3 regions of the Streptomyces sp. NPDC051909 genome follow, and region 3 is predicted to be linked to each of the others. Evidence: riboswitches for the same ligand, from Rfam matches in the RefSeq annotation. Region 3 holds a riboswitch; each other region holds the start of a gene.

Region 1 (3,266 bases), on a different contig from region 3:
ATCCCGGTGGAACTGCGATACGAGACCCGCGATCCCTACGCGGTGCGGATGACGTTCCACCTGCCCGGAGACGCGCCGGTGACCTGGGCCTTCGGCCGGGAGCTGCTCCTCGACGGGATCAACCGGCCGAGCGGGGACGGCGATGTGCACATCGCCCCCACCGACCCCGAGAGCCTCTCCGACGTGATGATCCGCCTCCAGGTCGGCGGCGACCGCGCCCTGTTCCGCGCGAGCGCACCGCCGCTGGTGGCCTTCCTCGACCGTACGGACAAGCTCGTACCGCTCGGACAGGAGCGCACGCAGGGTGACTTCGAGGACCACCTCGAGGCCGCGCTCGGTCGGATCCTCGCCGAGGAGAACGCGGGCTGACGGCAGGGCCGCCCCGCCCCCGCCCCTGCACCCCGGCCCGGCATCCGTCCCCACCCGAGCCCCGGCACCCCTCCCGTACGGGTCAGCGCCCACCCGGCCCGTACGCCCGACTCCTCTTCCTCCGACTCCTCTTGGTCCGAGACCTCCCTTGGTCCGACTCCCCTTGGTCCGACTCCCCGTCGTCCGGCGTCACTTGGCGCGGCGTCGACGGCCGCCGCCTCCGGCGGCCCGCCCGCCCCGGCCCGCGCGGCCGCCGCCCGGGCTCGTGCCGGTCTCCGCAGCCCCAGGCCCCGGCCGGTCCGCCGACACGACGAGCGACGCGAGGGCGGTGGTGATCGGCACCGAGGCGACCAGCCCGATCGAGCCGACCAGGGTCCGCACGATCTCCTCCGCGACCAGCTCGCTGTTGGCCACCGTGCCCACGCTGCTCTGCGCGATCGAGAACAGCAGGAGCAGCGGCAGGGCCGCGCCCGCGTAGGCCAGGACCAGGGTGTTCACCACCGAGGCGATGTGGTCGCGCCCGATCCGGATCGCGGCCCGGTAGAGCCGCCGCGGCCCCATGTCCGGGTCGGCCTGGTGCAGTTCCCAGACCGCGGAGGTCTGGGTGACGGTCACGTCGTCGAGCACGCCGAGCGAGCCGATGATGATTCCGGCGAGCAGCAGACCGGACATGTCGATCTCGGGGTAGAGCCCGTGGATGAGACCGGTGTTGTCGTCGGTGTTGCCGCTGAGCGAGGCCCAGTCGATGAAGACCGAGCCGAGCAGCCCGATCAACAGCAGTGAGACCAGGGTGCCGAGCACCGCGACCGAGGTGCGGGCCGAGAGGCCGTGGCACATGTAGAGCGCGATCAGCATGATCGCACTCGAACCGACGACGGCGACGAGCAGCGGATTCGAGCCCTCGAGGATCGCCGGCAGGATGAACATGGTCAGCACCAGGAAGCTGATGGCGAGCGCGATCAGCGCCATCACGCCGCGCATCCGGCCGACGATCACGACGGCGAGCGCGAAGATGCCGGCGAGGACCGCGATCGGCACCTTCCGGTTCACGTCGGTGACGGAGTACTGGAGGTCCTGCGGGGCGTCGGGAGCGTACGCCACCACCACGCCCTGCCCCTCGTGGAGTTGGCGCGGCGCGTCCGGCTGCACGATCTCGATGAACCTGCGGCCCTTGTCCTGGCCGGTGGTGACCTCGACGGTGGCCTTATCGCACTGCCCCTGCTGCCCGTTGACCGCCTCGCGCCCCTCAGGGGTGGAGGTGTCGCCGGTCGGCGGGACCTGGGCGGCGTTCACGTCCTTGCAGTCGACGTGCTCGACGGCGACGACCTTGCCCTGCTCGGTCTGCCGGTCGAAGCCGACGCCGGTGCGCTGGTGGCCGGGCGTCGCGCCCGGCCACAGCACCACGAGGCCGACGACGACGGCGGTGGCGAAGGGGATCAGGACGGCCGCGATGACCCTGCGCAGATGCCGGGAGACCGGCGCGGCGGGGCCGTGACCGTGCGCATGAGAATGCCCATGACCGTGCTCGGGTCCGTGCTCGGGCCGGTGCTCATGGCTGTGCTCACGGCCGTGCGGTTCGGGGGGCTGCTCGGAGGAAGTCACCGCCCGATCATCGCAAGAACGTCGAGACCCCCACTGTTCAGCACGCCCGGGGTGCCGCTAGCGTGGTGACACCTTTGCACACGCGGGAGCTCGGAGCACCGGGCTGAGAGGGCGCTGACGAATCGCTGCGCCGACCGCCGAACCTGTTACCGGGTAATGCCGGCGTAGGGAGATCGGTCTCATGACCATTCAGGATGCACACACGCCTGCCTCCGACCAGAACGCCCCGCAGGGCGGCGGCCAGGGCCAGCGCACGCCGGGCTGGCACAAGGGTTACGTCGAGGGCTCCCGCCCCGACCTCCGGGTGCCCGTCCGACAGGTACACCTCACCAACGGCAAGGACGTGACGCTGTACGACACGTCCGGCCCGTACACCGACCCGACCGTCGAGACGGACGTCCGAAGGGGTCTGGCGCCGCTGCGCGAGAACTGGATCATCGCGCGCGGCGACACCGAGGAGTACCCGGGCCGTCCGGTCCGGCCCGAGGACGACGGCATCAAGCACACCTCGCCGCGCGGCGGCGGGCTCAGGAACCTCGACGCCGTCTTCCCCGGCCGGCCCCGGCTGCCCCGCCGCGGCCGCGCCGGCCAGGCCGTCACGCAGCTCGCGTACGCCCGCCGGGGCGAGATCACCCCGGAGATGGAGTACGTCGCGATCCGCGAGAACGTCTCCCCCGAGGTCGTACGGGAGGAGATCGCGGCGGGCCGTGCCGTGCTGCCGGCGAACGTCAACCACCCGGAGATCGAGCCGATGATCATCGGCAAGCGGTTCCTGGTGAAGGTCAACGCCAACATCGGCAACTCCGCGGTCACCTCCTCCATCGAGGAGGAGGTGGAGAAGATGACCTGGGCGACCAAGTGGGGCGCCGACACGGTCATGGACCTCTCCACCGGCCGCAACATCCACACCACCCGCGAGTGGGTGCTGCGCAACTCCCCCGTGCCGATCGGCACCGTGCCGCTCTACCAGGCCCTGGAGAAGGTCGACGGCAAGGCCGAGGAGCTGACCTGGGAGATCTACAAGGACACGGTCATCGAGCAGGCCGAGCAGGGCGTCGACTACATGACGGTGCACGCCGGCGTGCTGCTGCCGTACGTGCCGCTCACCGCCCGCCGCAAGACCGGCATCGTCTCGCGCGGCGGCTCGATCATGGCCGCGTGGTGTCTCGCGCACCACGAGGAGAACTTCCTCTACACGAACTTCGAGGAGCTCTGCGAGATCCTCGCGGCGTACGACGTCACGTACTCGCTCGGCGACGGTCTCCGGCCCGGCTCGATCGCGGACGCCAACGACG
Region 2 (3,266 bases), on a different contig from region 3:
GCATCGGTCTTTGCGTCAATCTCGGTCACGGGACAAGCCTGCCATCCCGGACTGACAGTCGGTAGTCGGGCCCTACCTGACTGCGGCCTTCAGGGGGACGGCGGGGTCGGCGGCCTTCGCGGGATCGACCGGGGTGCGCCGCTCGATCAGCCGGCGGCCCTGGGCGAGGTCGCGCGGCCGGCCGACGGCGAGCAGGGCGACCGGGGTCCCCTGGCGCAGCCACAGCACCGTCCAGCTCTCGTCGGCCGGGTCGCCGCGCCACAGGAGGGTGTCGGCGGCGCCGTGGTGCCCCGCGTACTGGACGAAGCGGCCGAACTGCTCGGACCAGAAGTACGGGACCGGGTCGTACGGCTCGGGCGCGGCGCCGAGGATGTCGGCGGCGACCGTGCGGGGGCCCTGGAGGGCGTTGTCCCAGTGGTGCACGAGGAGCCGTTCGCCGTAGCGGGCGGAGGGGAAGGAGGCGCAGTCGCCGACCGCGTACACGTCGGGCAGGGAGGTGCGCAGCCGGTCGTCGGCGGTGAGCGCGCCGCTGGGGTCGAGGGCGGCGCCGGAGCCGGCCAGCCAGTCGGTGGCGGGGCGGGCGCCGATGCCGACGACGACGGCGTCGGCGGGCAGCTCGGTGGTGGTGCCGTCGGGTCCGTCGAGGACGACGCGGCCCTCCTCGACCCGTCGCACGCGCGCGTGGAGCCGGAGTTCGGCGCCGCTCGCGGTGTACCAGGCGCCCATGGGGGCGGTGACCTCGGCGGGCAGGGCGCCGGCGAGGGGGCGGTCGGCGGCCTCGACGACGGTGACGGCGCAGCCGGCCTCGCGGGCGGCGGTGGCGAACTCGGCGCCGATCCAGCCGGCGCCGACGACGACGATGTCGTGGCGGCGTTCCAGGACGGGGCCGAGGCGGACGGCGTCGTCGAGGGTGCGCAGCAGGTGGACGCCGGGGACGCCCTCGGAGCCGGGCAGGGTGAGCGGGTTCGCGCCGGTGGCGACGACGAGGACGTCGTACGGCACGGGGCCGGTCTCGGTGTCGACCTCGTGGTCGGCGGGGCGCAGTCCGGTGACCTCGACGCCGAGCCGGAGGTCGATGTCGAGGGCGGTGAAGTCGACGTCGAAGGAGGAGCCTTCGGCCTTGCCGAGCAGGACGGCCTTGGACAGCGGGGGCCGGTCGTAGGGCTGGTGGGGTTCGGCGCCGATGAGGGTGACGGATCCGGTGAAGCCCTGTTCGCGCAGGGCGACGGCGGTCTGGACGCCCGCCATTCCGGCGCCCACGACCACGACGCGCCGCTCGTTCGGCTGCTGTGCCTGCTTCTGCTCGCTCACCCGACCACCATACGCATCTGACGGAGCGTCAGGAAGCGGGGGCCGGGTGGCCCTGTGGACCCGACGCGGGCACGGACTAGTCTGGCCGCCGTAGGGGCTGCCCGGCGGATCAGGGTCGGACAGGCCGAGGCGTCTGGCACGGCACCTCGGACCCGGCCGTGATCCGCCGGGCAGCCCCTGAACATCGCGGGAGCCCGGACGCACCGGGCTGAGAGGGAGGCTGGCCGGCCTCCGACCGTACGAACCTGATCCGGGTCATGCCGGCGAAGGGAGGGGCTGGACGCCCATGTCGCGTACAAGCAGCACAAGCAGCACAAGCAGCACATCCGACGTCCTCGTCATCGGGGGCGGCGTCATCGGCCTGGTCACCGCCTGGCGGGCCGCGCAGCACGGGCTGCGGGTCGCCGTGGCCGACCCGGATCCAGGCGGCGGCGCCGCCCGGGTGGCGGCCGGCATGCTCGCCGCCGTCACCGAGCTGCACTACGGCGAGGAGACCCTGCTCGGGCTCAACCTCGCCTCCGCCCGCCGTTATCCCGCGTTCGTCGCCGAGCTCGCCGAGGCCACCGGGCACGACGTCGGCTACCGCGCCTGCGGCACCCTCGCGGTCGCGCTCGACGCCGACGACCGGGCCCATCTGCGCGAGCTGCACGCCCTGCAGACCCGCTGCGGGCTCGCCTCCGAGTGGCTCAGCGGCCGCGACTGCCGCCGCCTGGAGCCCATGCTCGCCCCGGGCGTGCGCGGCGGGCTGCGGGTGGACGGCGACCACCAGGTCGACCCGCGCCGGCTCGCCGACGCCCTGGTCGTGGCCTGCGAGCGGGCCGGGGTGGTCTTCCACCGGACCCGCGCGGAGCGCCTGACGGTGGTACGGGACCGGGCCGCCGGCGCGGTCCTCGCGGACGGCACCGAGGTCGCCGCCGACCAGGTGGTCCTCGCCGCCGGCAGCCTGAGCGGACGGCTCGACGGCGTACCGGCGGACGCGCTGCCGCCCGTGCGGCCCGTGAAGGGCCAGGTGTTGCGGCTGCGGGTGCCCCCCGCGTACGCGCCCTTCCTGTCCCGTACCGTCCGCGCGGTGGTCCGCGGCAGCCACGTCTATCTCGTGCCGCGCGAGAACGGCGAGCTGGTGGTCGGCGCCACCAGCGAGGAGCTCGGCTGGGACACCACCGTCACCGCCGGCGGGGTGTACGAGCTGCTGCGCGACGCGCACGAGCTGGTCCCCGGCATCACCGAGCTGCCGCTCACCGAGACCCGCGCCGGGCTGCGCCCCGGCTCCCCCGACAACGCGCCGCTGCTCGGCCCCAGCGCCCTGCCCGGGCTCCAGCTGGCCACCGGCCACTACCGCAACGGGGTGCTGCTCACCCCCGTCACCGGCGACGTGATGGCCCGGGCCCTGACCACCGGCGCGCTGCCGGACGAGGCCGCCGCCTTCACCGCCCGCCGCTTCTCCCCCGTACACCTGGAGCACGCATGATCGTGTCCGTGAACGGAGAGCCGCGAGAGCTCTCCCCCGGCCTGGCGCTCGACGCCCTCGTCGCCGGCCTCACCACCGCGCACTCCGGCGTGGCCGCCGCCGTCAACGAGGCCGTGGTGCCGCGCAGCCAGTGGGCCGCGACGCCGCTCGCCGACGGCGACCGCGTCGAGGTCCTGACCGCGGTGCAGGGAGGCTGAGCGCGATGTCCGACGACGTCTTCACCCTCGGCGGCACCGACTTCTCCTCCCGCCTGATCATGGGCACCGGCGGGGCCCCCAGCCTCGACGTGCTCGAACGCTCCCTGGTCGCCAGCGGCACCGAACTCACCACCGTCGCCATGCGCCGCCTGGACCCGCAGGTGCAGGGCTCGGTCCTCTCCGTCCTGGACCGGCTCGGGATCCGGGTGCTGCCGAACACGGCAGGCTGCTTCACGGCCGGCGAGGCGGTGCTGACCGCGCGGCTCGCCCGCGAGGCGCTCGGCACCGAC
Region 3 (3,266 bases):
GCAGCACGAACGGCACCGTGACCACGGCCCGCAGCACCCGCTTGCCGGGGAAGTCGAACCGCGCGAAGACATACGCGCCGGGCAGCGCGACAAGGAGGGTGAGCGCCGTGGAGGCGAGCGCCTGCCACAGCGTGAACCACAGGACGTCGAGGATCTCCGGCCGGCTCAGCGTCTCGCCGAACCGCCCGAGCTCCCACCGCCTGTCCGGCCTGAGCCCGCGCTCCACGATGGAGACGACGGGCCAGGCGAAGAACACGGCGAAGAACACGACGGGCAGGACCATCAGTCCGAGCCGCGTCGCGCTCCCCGCCGCGCTCCCCGAGCGCCTGATGCGGGCTACTTCAGGACGAGCGAGGTCCACTGCTGGATCCACTGGTCACGGTTGTCGGCGATCTTCTTAGGCTCCATCGTCTCGGGCTTGTCGATCACCACACCGTGCTTGGTGAACAGCTCCGGGAGCGTCGCGTCGCTCGTCACCGGGTTGACGAACATCTGCAGCGGCATGTCGTCCTGGAACTTCTTCGAGATGAGGAAGTCGATCAGCTTCTTGCCGCCCTCGGGGTTCTTCGCCCCGTTCAGCAGGCCCGCGAACTCGGTCTGGCGGAAGCAGGTGCCGGTGGACACGCCGGTCGGCGCGACCTTCGGCTGGGGCTCCGCGTACAGCACCTCGACCGGCGGGGAGGAGGCGTACGACACGACGAGCGGGCGGTCGCCCTTGGCCTTCTTGCCGCCGGCCGAGCCGGAGAACTCCTGGTTGTAGGCGAGCTCCCAGCTGTCGACGGTCTTCACACCGTTGGCCTTGAGCTTCTTCCAGTAGTCCTGCCAGCCCTCGTCCCCGTACTTCGCGGCCGTGCCGAGCAGGAAGCCGAGGCCCGGGGAGGACCGCTCCGGGTTCTCCGTGACGAGCAGGTCCTTGTACTGCGGCTTCGCCAGGTCGTCGAAGGTCTGCGGCGGCGCCAGCTTCCTGTCCGCGAAGTACTGCTTGTCGTAGTTGACGCAGATGTCGCCGGAGTCGATCGGCGTGACCCGGTGCTGCTCCTTGTCGAGCTGGAGCGACGCCGGGATCCGGTCCAGGCCCTGGGCCTCGTACGGCACGAAGATGCCGTTGTCGAGGGTGCGGGACAGCAGCGTGTTGTCCACGCCGAAGAAGACGTCGCCCTGCGGGGAGCCCTTGGTCAGGATCTCCTTGTTGACGGCCTCGCCGGCGTCGCCGCTCTTGAGCACCTTGACCGTGAGACCGGTCTGCCTGGTGAACTCCGCGAGCACCTCCTTGGAGGCGTTGAAGGAGTCGTGGCTGACGAGGGTCACGGTCTTCGGCATGGGCTGGTCGGTCTTGCCGGCCGCCTCCCGCACGTCGTCCGTGCCGCACGCGGCGAGGGTCGAGACGCCGAGCGCCGCGACGAGCGCGGCGGCGGCCGCCTTCCTGATGTTCACGTGAATGTCCTCCTGGGTGTGACCAGAAGGAGACGCGGCCCTGCCCGCGTCCGGGGAGACCGGGCGCGGGCAGGGCGCAACAGCTCGAGTTACGACCGAACTTCCTACCCAGAATGACCTGGGCAAGGTTCAGAGGGTCTGCGGTCTACGGTTACCGCACTCTCAGCGCTGTGGCGCTCCCCTGTCGGAATATGAAGATGTGTTCGAGCTCAGACTACAAGGTCAGCGCTCGGCGGCGGCCAGCTGTCCACAGGCGCCGTCGATCTCCTGACCGCGGGTGTCACGGACGGTGACCGGAACGCCGTGGCGGGCGATCGCCTCGACGAAGGCCTTCTCGTCCTCCGGGCGGGACGCCGTCCACTTGGACCCGGGCGTCGGGTTCAGCGGGATGAGGTTGACGTGCACCCGCTTGCCCTTGAGGAGGCGGCCGAGGAGGTCGCCGCGCCAGGCCTGGTCGTTGATGTCGCGGATCAGCGCGTACTCGATGGAGATCCGGCGGCCCGACTTCTCCGCGTACTCCCACGCGGCGTCGAGGACCTCGCGCACCTTCCAGCGGGTGTTCACCGGCACCAGGGTGTCGCGCAGCTCGTCGTCCGGCGCGTGCAGCGACACCGCGAGCCGGCACTTGAAGCCCTCGTCGGCGAACCGCAGCATCGCGGGCACCAGACCGACGGTGGACACGGTGATCCCGCGCTGTGACAGGCCCAGGCCGTCCGGCTCGGGGTCCGTGAGGCGGCGGATCGCGCCGACGACCCGCTTGTAGTTCGCGAGCGGCTCGCCCATCCCCATGAACACGATGTTCGACAGACGCGCCGGACCACCCGGCACCTCGCCGTCGCGCAGCGCGCGCATCCCGTCGACGATCTGGTGCACGATCTCCGCCGTCGACAGGTTCCGGTCCAGACCGGCCTGCCCCGTCGCGCAGAACGGGCAGTTCATGCCGCAGCCGGCCTGCGACGAGATGCACATGGTCACCCGGTCCGGGTAGCGCATGAGCACCGACTCCACGAGCGTGCCGTCGTGCAGCCGCCACAGCGTCTTACGAGTGGTGTCGTCGTCGCACGAGATGTGCCGCACCACCGACATCAGATCGGGCAGCAGCTCCCCCGCGAGCTTCTCGCGCGACGCGGCGGGAATGTCGGTCCACTCCGCCGGGTCGTGCGCATAGCGCGCGAAGTAGTGCGTGGACAGCTGCTTGGCGCGAAACGGCTTCTCGCCGATCGCGGCGACGGCCTCCTTGCGCTCGGCGGGCGACAGGTCGGCGAGGTGCCGCGGGGGCTGCTTGGCTCCGCGCGGGGCGACGAAAGTGAGTTCTCCGGGCTTGGGCATGGTGGTACCAGTGTCGCAGACGGATTCCCGGCGGCGACCGGACGCGAGTTGTTGATCAACGACCCATGGGGTTAAGTGATCATGCCAAGTGTCCGGTCGTGTCGCGGCCGGGCCGCGATCGGGCGGTCGGAGGAGTTCGGTGAAGGCTGTTGTACGGGGGGCCGCCGTCGCGGCCGTGCTGGCGCTCACGGTGACGGCGTGCGGGGAGGGGAACTCGACGGCGGGAAGTACGGCCGCGGGGAGCGCGGGCGCGGGAACCACGGCCGCGGGGAGCACGGCCGCGGGGAGCGCCGGGACGTCTCCCGCCTGGATCGACGCGACAGGGCTGTTCTCCGCCCTCCCGGTCGAGTCCGGCGTGGGTGACATCTTCGTCGGCGACGACGCCGCGGTGATCCAGGACGGCGAAGCGCTCGCCGAGTGCTCGAAGGAGACGAAGTCGTCCTGCGCCGGGATCCAGGCTGCGGGGAAGAAGGAGATGGAGGCACGGGGCTCCGACGAGACGC

The links. A riboswitch is a leader RNA that binds a small molecule or an ion and turns the genes downstream of it on or off. The one in region 3 is predicted to bind thiamine pyrophosphate.
Region 1: it holds a riboswitch for thiamine pyrophosphate, as region 3 does, so the genes downstream of both, thiC (phosphomethylpyrimidine synthase ThiC) here and AB0M18_RS24815 (thiamine ABC transporter substrate-binding protein) in region 3, are expected to answer to the same signal.
Region 2: it holds a riboswitch for thiamine pyrophosphate, as region 3 does, so the genes downstream of both, thiO (glycine oxidase ThiO) here and AB0M18_RS24815 (thiamine ABC transporter substrate-binding protein) in region 3, are expected to answer to the same signal.

The regions. Positions count from the first base shown of each region.
Region 1 covers NZ_JBFAYA010000020.1:10,549-13,814, forward strand. The annotation lists gene AB0M18_RS27455 (SsgA family sporulation/cell division regulator) at 1-369, shown strand, start outside; gene AB0M18_RS27460 (YibE/F family protein) at 559-1,971, opposite strand; TPP riboswitch at 2,044-2,159, shown strand; gene thiC (phosphomethylpyrimidine synthase ThiC) at 2,153-3,266, shown strand, end outside.
Region 2 covers NZ_JBFAYA010000005.1:343,988-347,253, forward strand. The annotation lists gene AB0M18_RS11020 (Rv2175c family DNA-binding protein) at 1-29, opposite strand, end outside; gene AB0M18_RS11025 (FAD-dependent oxidoreductase) at 73-1,311, opposite strand; TPP riboswitch at 1,488-1,600, shown strand; gene thiO (glycine oxidase ThiO) at 1,598-2,779, shown strand; gene thiS (sulfur carrier protein ThiS) at 2,776-2,976, shown strand; gene AB0M18_RS11040 (thiazole synthase) at 2,982-3,266, shown strand, end outside.
Region 3 covers NZ_JBFAYA010000016.1:104,497-107,762, forward strand. The annotation lists gene AB0M18_RS24810 (iron ABC transporter permease) at 1-283, opposite strand, end outside; gene AB0M18_RS24815 (thiamine ABC transporter substrate-binding protein) at 337-1,434, opposite strand; TPP riboswitch at 1,518-1,627, opposite strand; gene rlmN (23S rRNA (adenine(2503)-C(2))-methyltransferase RlmN) at 1,657-2,763, opposite strand; gene AB0M18_RS24825 (hypothetical protein) at 2,903-3,266, shown strand, end outside.